DNA from 2 places in the Anaerotruncus sp. 1XD42-93 genome. Region 1 is predicted to be linked to the other one. Evidence: a T-box and tRNA genes for the amino acid it is inferred to sense, from the RefSeq annotation. Region 1 holds a T-box; the other holds one or more tRNA genes.

Region 1 (4,418 bases):
CTAAAATCCGCGAACATTTGGGCAGCACGGCGAACGATCAAATCTATACCGATTCCCTTGTCCGCTGCGGACGGACCAGCCGTGTTGCAGTCGTTCTCTGCCTCGTTGGCGCAGCCGCAGCCTATTTTGGATCATGTCTGCTGATCGCTCTTACTGTCATCGCAGGGGCTTAGTGGATAGACGGAAGCTTTCTGCCAAAGACACCAAATAGCTTTTTTAGACAACGATTTGTGTTATGGAGGGTTCTCTATGAAAGTACGTAAAGCAGTCATCCCGGCAGCCGGTTTGGGCACACGGGTGCTTCCCGCTTCCAAGGCTGTCCCGAAAGAGATGTTACCCATCGTAGATAAACCGGCGATCCAGTATATCGTGGAAGAAGCGGTCGCCAGCGGGATCGAGGATATTCTAATCATCACCAACCGTGGGAAATCCCTGATTGAGGATCATTTCGACCATGCCCCTGAGCTGGAGGACAAGCTCCGTTCGTCCGGCAAACAGGATTTGTTCGATCAGGTGGTTTCGCTGGCGCATCTGTGCAATATCCAGTATGTGCGCCAGAAGGAAACGCGGGGACTCGGCCATGCAGTTGGATGTGCAAAATCATTTGTCGGCAACGAGCCGTTTGCGGTGCTTTATGGGGATGATGTCGTCATCTCCCCGCCCGGAAAACCCGCAATCGGCGAACTGATCGCAGTCCATGAAACCTATGGAAAGAGTGTGGTCGGTATCAAAGAGGTGCCCGATGATCTGCTGCGCAGCTACTGCACGCTTGGAGTTAAGCCGGTTCAAAATGCGGTCTATGAAGTGTTCGACATGATCGAGAAGCCGCTCCCCGAAGAAGTGATTTCGAATTTCGCGATTCTGGGGCGGTGCGTTCTGACTCCGGACATCTTCGAGCTGATCGAGAATACCCCGCCCTCCCGAAACAACGAAGTCCAGCTGACCGACGCGATGCGCACCCTCGCCAAACGGGGAGATATGATGGGGATTGCCTACACAGGGAAACGTTACGATATGGGAAACAAGCTCGGGATTTTGCAGGCGACCATTGAGGTAGGACTTACCCATCCTGAAATCGGAACCGGCCTGCGGGCCTATCTGAAGGAAATCGCCTCCACCCTTTAACAAAGGCAGGCGATCAAAAAAAGCCCCTTGCAAATTTGTTCAGGATATGCTATGATACCTCACAGTAACAACGCTGAGATCGGGAAAGTAGCCTGTCCCCCGCTGATTCAGAGAGGTTTGTCACCGGCTGAAAGCAAACTGCAGTGGAAACAGGTGAAGTTCGCCCGTGAGCGGCTCCGCTGAACCGGAAGAAGTAGGCGGCAGACGGTTTGCCCCGTTACCGGCAGCAGGAGTGCCCGGCCTTGGCTGGGAATATGGGTGGTACCACGGACGCTTTTCAGCGGTTCGTCCCTTTTCGGAGGGACGGACTGTTTTTTATTTGGAGCGGGACGATATTTCCCGGAAATCCTGCACCGCAGTTTTCAAAGGAATCATTAGGAGGAGAATCACCATGCTAAACGCACTGCAAACGATCAAGGAGCAGGCGGCACAGGCGCTGGCGCAGACCGGCGACCCCAAACTGCTCGATGAGCTTCGCGTCAAATACCTCGGAAAAAAGGGTGAACTGACTGCCATCCTCAAGCAGATGGGCAAGCTCTCGGCCGAAGAGCGGCCGAAAGTGGGTGCCTTCGCAAACGAGGTGCGCGCCTCTATCGAAGCGCTGATCGACGAAAAAGCCGCTTCGATCAAAGCTGAGATGCAGTCCAAAAAGCTGGAGGCTGAAAAACTCGACGTCACAATGCCCGGAAAAGCCGCCCCGATCGGCAAACCGCACCCGCTCACCAAGGTATTGGATGAAGTCAAGGAAATTTTCCTTGGGATGGGTTTTTCGATCGCGGAAGGCCCGGAGGTAGAACTGGATTACTACAACTTTGAGGCTCTGAATATTCCGAAAGACCACCCTGCCCGAGATACACAGGACACCTTCTATATCTCGGACAACGTGCTTCTGCGGACACAGACTTCCCCTGTCCAGATCCGCACAATGGAAAACCAGAAACCGCCGATCCACATCATTGCTCCTGGAAGGGTCTACCGTTCGGATGCAGTCGACGCTACCCATTCCCCTCTCTTCCACCAGATCGAAGGGCTGGTAGTCGATAAAGGGGTCACCATGGCGGATCTGAAAGGTACGCTAGAACTGTTTGTCAAACGGCTGTATGGTGAAGAATCGGTGGTCCGGTTCCGTCCGCACCACTTCCCGTTCACCGAGCCGTCCGCTGAGCTGGATGTCCAGTGCTTCGCCTGCAAGGGTGAGGGATGCCGTCTCTGCAAGGGCGAAGGCTGGATCGAAATTCTCGGCTGTGGTATGGTGCATCCCAAGGTGCTTTCGATCTGCGGAATCGACCCCGAGGAGTACAGCGGATTTGCGTTTGGGATGGGGCTTGAGCGCATCGTCATGCGCCGCTACAACATCAGCGACATGCGCCTGTTCTTCGAGAACGACGTACGGTTCCTCAACCAGTTCTAAGGGGGTAAACGATCATGAATTTGTCGATCAGATGGCTACAGGATTATGTGGATATTGGACATGTCTCCCCCCGCGCATTCGCGGAGAAGATGACCATGTCCGGTTCCAAAGTGGAAGGTTACGAGATCGAAGGCAGCGAGATCCGCAACGTGGTTGTTGGCAAGCTGCTTTCGGTAGACCCGCATCCGAATGCGGAAAAACTGGTAATCTGCAAGGTGGATGTCGGCTCGGGGGAGCCGATCCAGATCTGTACCGGCGCACACAATGTCAAGGCCGGCGATATTGTACCGGTTGCGCTGGATGACAGCGACCTGCCGGGCGGCAAGCACATTCGAAAGGGCAAGCTGCGCGGCGAGGAAAGCAACGGGATGCTCTGTTCGCTCGGCGAACTCGGACTGACGCAGCACGATTTTCCCTATGCTGACGAGGATGGTATCTTCCTGCTGGAAGAACCGGACGTCCAGCTCGGACAGGACATCCAGAGTGCACTCGGCTTAAATGATACCTGTGTTGAATTTGAGATCACATCCAACCGTCCCGACTGCCTGTCTGTGACCGGGCTTGCGCGGGAGGCGGCGCTCACCTTCGATGTTCCGCTGAACCTGCCCAAACCGGCTGTCAAAAATACAGTGGATGACATCCACAACTATCTCTCGGTAGAGGTCACCGCACCCGATCTCTGCCCGCGCTACGTCGCGCGGATGGTCAAAAATATCAAAATTGAGCCTTCCCCGCGGTGGATGCGCGAGCGCCTGCGTGCTTCCGGTGTCCGCCCGATCAATAACATTGTTGACATCACCAACTATGTCATGCTGGAGTACGGCCAGCCGATGCACGCATTTGACCATAAATTTGTTGAGGGCGGGAAGATTGTCGTCCGCCGCGCAACCGAGGGAGAAACGATTGTGACACTCGACGGAGTGGAGCGCACACTTACTCCAGATATGCTCACGATTGCCGATGCAAAAAAACCGTCCGCGGTTGCGGGCGTGATGGGCGGCGAGTATAGCGGCATCGTTGACGATACCAATATGATCGTCTTTGAGTCCGCCTGCTTCAACGGGCCGTCGGTCCGCACCACTGCCAAAAAGCTCGGGATGCGCACCGAAGCTTCCGGACGGTTTGAAAAGCAGCTTGATCCCGCAACCTGCATCCCTGCGGTTGAGCGGGCCTGCGAGCTGGTAGAGCTGCTCGGCGCAGGAGAGGTGGTCGGCGGTACGATCGACGTGGACAATGCGGACCGGACAGAACGCCGCATTCCATTCGATCCGGCATGGATCAACCGGTTCATCGGCATCGACGTGCCAGTCGAGAAGATGAAGGAAATTCTGACCCGCCTCGAATGCCGGATTGACGGCGGCGACGTGATCCCGCCCTCCTTCCGCCTCGATCTGGAGCATAAAGCAGATATCTCCGAAGAGATTGCCCGGTTCTATGGCTACGACAAAATCCCTTCGACTGCAATCCGCGGGGTTGCAAACGGCAGCTATACCGACAAGCAGAAGTTTGACCGCAGCATCCACTCGATCCTGCGGGCGCAGGGATTGTCCGAAATTTCGACCTATTCGTTCATCAGCCCAAAATATTACGATAAGATCGGCCTGCCTGCGGACAGCAGCTACCGCAACTGCGTGGTCATCAGCAATCCGCTCGGTGAAGATACCAGCGTCATGCGCACCACGACGGTCCCCTCAATGCTCGAGGTGCTCTCCCGCAACTACAACAACCGGAACAAGTCCGCTTCCCTCTATGAAATCGGTACTGTCTATCTGCCTCGAGAGGGACGGGAACTGCCGGAGGAAACTCCATTCATCACCTTGGGTGCATACGGGAGCGAACAGGATTTCTTCTCGCTGAAGGGGACTGTTGAAACCCTGCTCAA
Region 2 (4,418 bases), on a different contig from region 1:
TACTGTACAGGCTGTGGTAGATGCCCCGTTTTTCCATCAGTTCTGCATGGTTCCCCTGTTCGGCGATACCATCTTCGGTCAGGACAAGAATCGTATCCGCCCCGCGGATGGTGGTCAGCCGATGGGCGATCGTGAAGGTGGTACGCCCATGCGCCAGTTTTTCGAGCGACTGCTGCACAATCCGCTCGCTTTCGTTGTCGAGCGCGGAGGTGGCCTCGTCGAGGATCAGGATGGGCGGGTTTTTGAGGAATACGCGTGCGATACTGATCCGCTGTTTCTGGCCTCCGGAGAGCCGCACCCCGCGTTCCCCGACATAGGTGTCATACCCGTCCGGGAACTCGCTGATAAAGCTATGCGCGCCCGCCAGCTTGGCCGCCTCAATGACCTCCTGCCGGGAGGCGCCCGGCTTCCCGTAGGCGATGTTTTCATAGACCGACCCGGCAAACAGGTAGACATCCTGCTGTACCACCCCGATCTGCTGCCGGAGGGAGTGGAGGGTGAGGGAGCGGATGTCCTGCCCGTCGATCAGGATGCGTCCGCTGGTCACGTCGTAGAACCGCGGGATCAGGTTGCAAAGGGTGGTTTTGCCACTGCCCGAAGGCCCGACCAGCGCGACGCTTTCCCCGGGTTTGACCGTCAGGTTGATGTCCGCAAGCACAGGGGCAGGGTCGTCCGCATAGTGGAACCCGACCTGCTCGAACCGGATGTTCCCCTCGACCTGCCCCAGCTCGGACGCGTCTGGTGCATCCTCAATGTCGACCGGCGCATCAATCACTTCAATGAACCGTTCGATCCCGGTCATGCCGCGCTGGAACTGCTCGGTAAACTCGACAATGCGCCGCACCGAGGCCAACAGCGTCGTGACATAAAGCAGGTAGGCGATGAAATCAGCGGCGGTGATCTTTCCATAGGTCATGAACAGCCCGCCGATCACCATGACCGCCAGGTACATCACCCCGTCATAGATGCGGGTGGTGCTGTTGAACCCCGCCATATAGCGGTATTGCTCTTTTTTGATCTCGAGAAACGCCTGATTTCCTTCGTCAAACTTTTCCTTCTCCAGCTCCTCATTGGCAAAGGATTTGACCACGCGCACGCCAAGGAGGCTGTCCTCGACCTGTGCGTTGATCTCGCCTGTCTGGTTGCGGGACTTTTTAAATGCCCGGCGCATCCTGCGGTTGAAATAGATGGTCGAAAGCAGCATGAGCGGGATGATCGCGAAGATAATCAGGGTCAGCGTGAGGCTGTAGTTCGAGAGGATCGCAAACGATACCACGATTTTCAACCCGGCGATGAAAAATTCTTCGGGGCAGTGGTGGGCAAACTCGGTCACATCGAACAGGTCGCTTGTAATCCGCGCCATGATTTGCCCAATCTTGTTGCTATCGTAAAAGGTGTAGGACAGCCGCTGGAGATGGTCAAACAGATCGCGGCGCATGTCGGTTTCGATCCGGGCTCCCATCACATGCCCGATGCTCTGCATAAAATAGTTTGCGGATGCATCGACGATCCGCAGAACCAGATAGAGCAGCCCGACCCGCAGGATGAGCGGGACAGTCAGCCCGATTGCACCGCCGGTGCCGCGGTTGGTGAGAAACCGCACGATCAGCGGCAGCACCAATTCGCAGACGGTGGTGAGCGCTGCGCAGACCAGGTCGATCAGCATAATTGCGGCGTAAGGTTTGAAATAGGGGGCGAAGCGGCGTAAAAGCACGCTCGTCTTCATCTGTCGATTGTTCAAAAAGGTCCCTCCCGGTGAATTTGTTGCCTGTCAAAGGCGGTTTGGCAGGCGGGCAGGCTTAGAACCCGTATTCATAATCCGGCGCTCCCGGATTATGAATACAGGTTCTTAATATTGGCTTGCATTTCACTGATCCCGCAGATTATTCTATCACAAATCCGGACAGACTACAACCGTACCCGACTGCGCACAAAGGCTGTGTATCAGCGCTTTTTACGCCCTTTTCAGGGAAGGCGGATTTTTTTCGGAATTTATTTTGCATTTTTTCAGAAAAACTATTGACAAACCGGTCCATATCGCGTATAATAAGTAAGCACTCTTCAAGAAAGCATAAAGAACGCAACGCCGTTATGGGAGCATAGCTCAGCTGGGAGAGCATCTGCCTTACAAGCAGAGGGTCACAGGTTCGAGCCCTGTTGTTCCCACCATAAAATGGCCCGGTAGTTCAGTTGGTTAGAACGCTAGCCTGTCACGCTAGAGGTCGTGGGTTCGAGCCCCATCCGGGTCGCCAGAGTGTGCCTTTGTAGCTCAGTTGGTAGAGCAGAGGACTGAAAATCCTCGTGTCGTTGGTTCGATTCCGACCGAAGGCACCACACGCGGGTTTAGCTCATTTGGTAGAGCGCCACCTTGCCAAGGTGGAGGTAGCGAGTTCGAGCCTCGTAACCCGCTCCAAAAAAAGGGGATCTTTTGTGTCACACAAAGTCCCTTTTTCCATATACTAAGTATATGGAGACGGCGCCATAGCCAAGCGGTAAGGCAGGAGTCTGCAAAACTCTCATTCCCCGGTCCGATTCCGGGTGGCGCCTCCAAATCATTTTGAAAGACCTCTTTCGTTAGAAAGAGGTCTTTTTTACGTTCAAAATTCGATCCGCCTATTCAAGGATCTTTTCGACAAGTGAAATCCGGGTTCCCGGTCGAAGGTCTGGGGAAATAGCGGCAGGTATAGAAATACCGCCGCTATTTGCGGTTTCAGCCGCTTTTCGGAATATGACAGGCTTCTCACCCCTGTTCGACCCGTTCAAAGACATCCGCGATGGCGCCATATGCGCTTGCATATTTTCCAAGGGTGGCCAGGCTGATTTCGGCGTGCATCGGGGAAAGACTAAAAGCAGTGTCGCGAATCTCCTGGATAACTCCGGACATCGCCTCAATAACCGGTCCCCCCAGGATCACCCGTTCGGGATTGAGCAATCCGATGAAATTTGCCAGAACAACCGAGAGCTCCAGAACAAATTGAGAAACGGTCTCACGCGCCAGGATATCCCCTGCGCAATAGGCGTCAAAGAGCGCCTGACAGCTCCCGAATGTTTTTGACAGGGTGTGTGCGGAAACCTTCTGTTCAAAAACACCGGTTTCACCCAGCACATTAAACCGTTTTTGGCGGATGTCATCGGTTCCGATCTGATAGCAGATTTCCCCCGACAGTGAGTGGCTTCCATCAACGACCTTGCCGTTGCAGATGACCGCCCCGCCGACGCCGTTCCCGATCGAGAGAAACAGCATATCGTCGGTTCCTTTGCCCGCGCCCAGCCAGCGTTCTCCCAGAGCTGCGCAGTTGGCGTCGTTGCCCAAAAAGACCGGGTATGGGAACTGGGATTGCAGAACCGAACCGGCATTGTAGTGGTGCCAGTTCAGGGTTCCGGAATGGAGCACGATGCCTTCGCGGGTGACGGTACCTGGCACGCTGATGCCAAGACCCGAGATCGTCTGGTCGGCAAGGCCGCTCTCCGAAATCCCTTGTTGGATGCGCTCGATCAGCGCGGAAAGCTGGTTCGTAGAGGGGAAGGTGGTCTTAAACACACAGCTTCCAAGCAGATTGGTTATGACCAGCAGGGTTTCGCTCCGGGCGATCGAAACCCCGATTCCATAGGCGGAGTCAGGGTTGAAGCCGAGCATCCAGGCGGGTCTCCCGGCCCCCTTTCCTGCTGTGCATTCGCCCAGATCAATAATCATGGACTTTTTCAGAAGGTCCTCTACGATCAGCGAAACGGTGGTTTTGCTCAGAGAAAGCTCCCGCGCGATTTGGGCGCGGGAAACCGGCTGACATTCCTTAATCATGTCAAGCACAAGCGACCGGTTGATTCTTTTGATAAATTCTACTGTGGCGACTCTCTTATTTCCGGACATGACGCTCTCCTCAATAAAAGTTGTCAACTTAATAATACTAATTATGGACTAAATCTGCAATAACAGAAAATCTCATAATTGTATTATATTATAAATAGAAATTTAGAGAATGTCAATAGAATAAACGCTTGTTTTGTTGAATTTTACCGTTAAAAATTAAGAGCATGTAAACAAAACCGGTTTTTTATCCAGAACTGTGCACAATGGTTCTTGACAAAAGATATCCCCGTGTTATAATGGTTGCAAATAAATAATCCATATAATTTACTAATTAAGGCGGAAAGAGAGAGGGGAAGATATACTGTGTGCAGGCGGATGGCTGGTCTTCTTGCTTTCCTGGAATTAAGGTGATCGTCTTTTTTATGTCCTATCTGGCACCGGGCAGCCCACTGGACTATCTGCTTGCCGATCCCACGATCTCTGTGGAAGAACTGATATGTACGCTTTCGCGCGGGTCCAAAGCGTGCGAAACCAGGGAACGCAACTTCTCATCAAGCGTACGAAGCAACAGGTTATAAGCATCCCAAAGGGTTTGCCATCTGTGAAGAAC

Evidence for each region. The T-box of region 1 lies ahead of pheS (phenylalanine--tRNA ligase subunit alpha). A T-box ahead of a tRNA ligase gene usually reads a tRNA of that ligase, here a tRNA-Phe.
Region 2: it encodes a tRNA-Phe, which carries the amino acid that the T-box ahead of pheS (phenylalanine--tRNA ligase subunit alpha) is inferred to sense. The anticodon was not compared.

What each region holds. Positions count from the first base shown of each region.
Region 1 is NZ_QZEG01000022.1:1,829-6,246, forward strand. It holds gene D5269_RS09540 (RING finger protein) at 1-173, shown strand, start outside; gene galU (UTP--glucose-1-phosphate uridylyltransferase GalU) at 250-1,125, shown strand; T-box leader at 1,192-1,421, shown strand; gene pheS (phenylalanine--tRNA ligase subunit alpha) at 1,517-2,536, shown strand; gene pheT (phenylalanine--tRNA ligase subunit beta) at 2,551-4,418, shown strand, end outside.
Region 2 is NZ_QZEG01000004.1:51,248-55,665, forward strand. It holds gene D5269_RS02675 (ABC transporter ATP-binding protein) at 1-1,726, opposite strand, end outside; tRNA gene D5269_RS02680 (tRNA-Val) at 2,094-2,169, shown strand; tRNA gene D5269_RS02685 (tRNA-Asp) at 2,176-2,252, shown strand; tRNA gene D5269_RS02690 (tRNA-Phe) at 2,259-2,334, shown strand; tRNA gene D5269_RS02695 (tRNA-Gly) at 2,338-2,413, shown strand; tRNA gene D5269_RS02700 (tRNA-Cys) at 2,476-2,550, shown strand; gene D5269_RS02705 (ROK family protein) at 2,741-3,868, opposite strand; gene D5269_RS02710 (hypothetical protein) at 4,231-4,386, shown strand.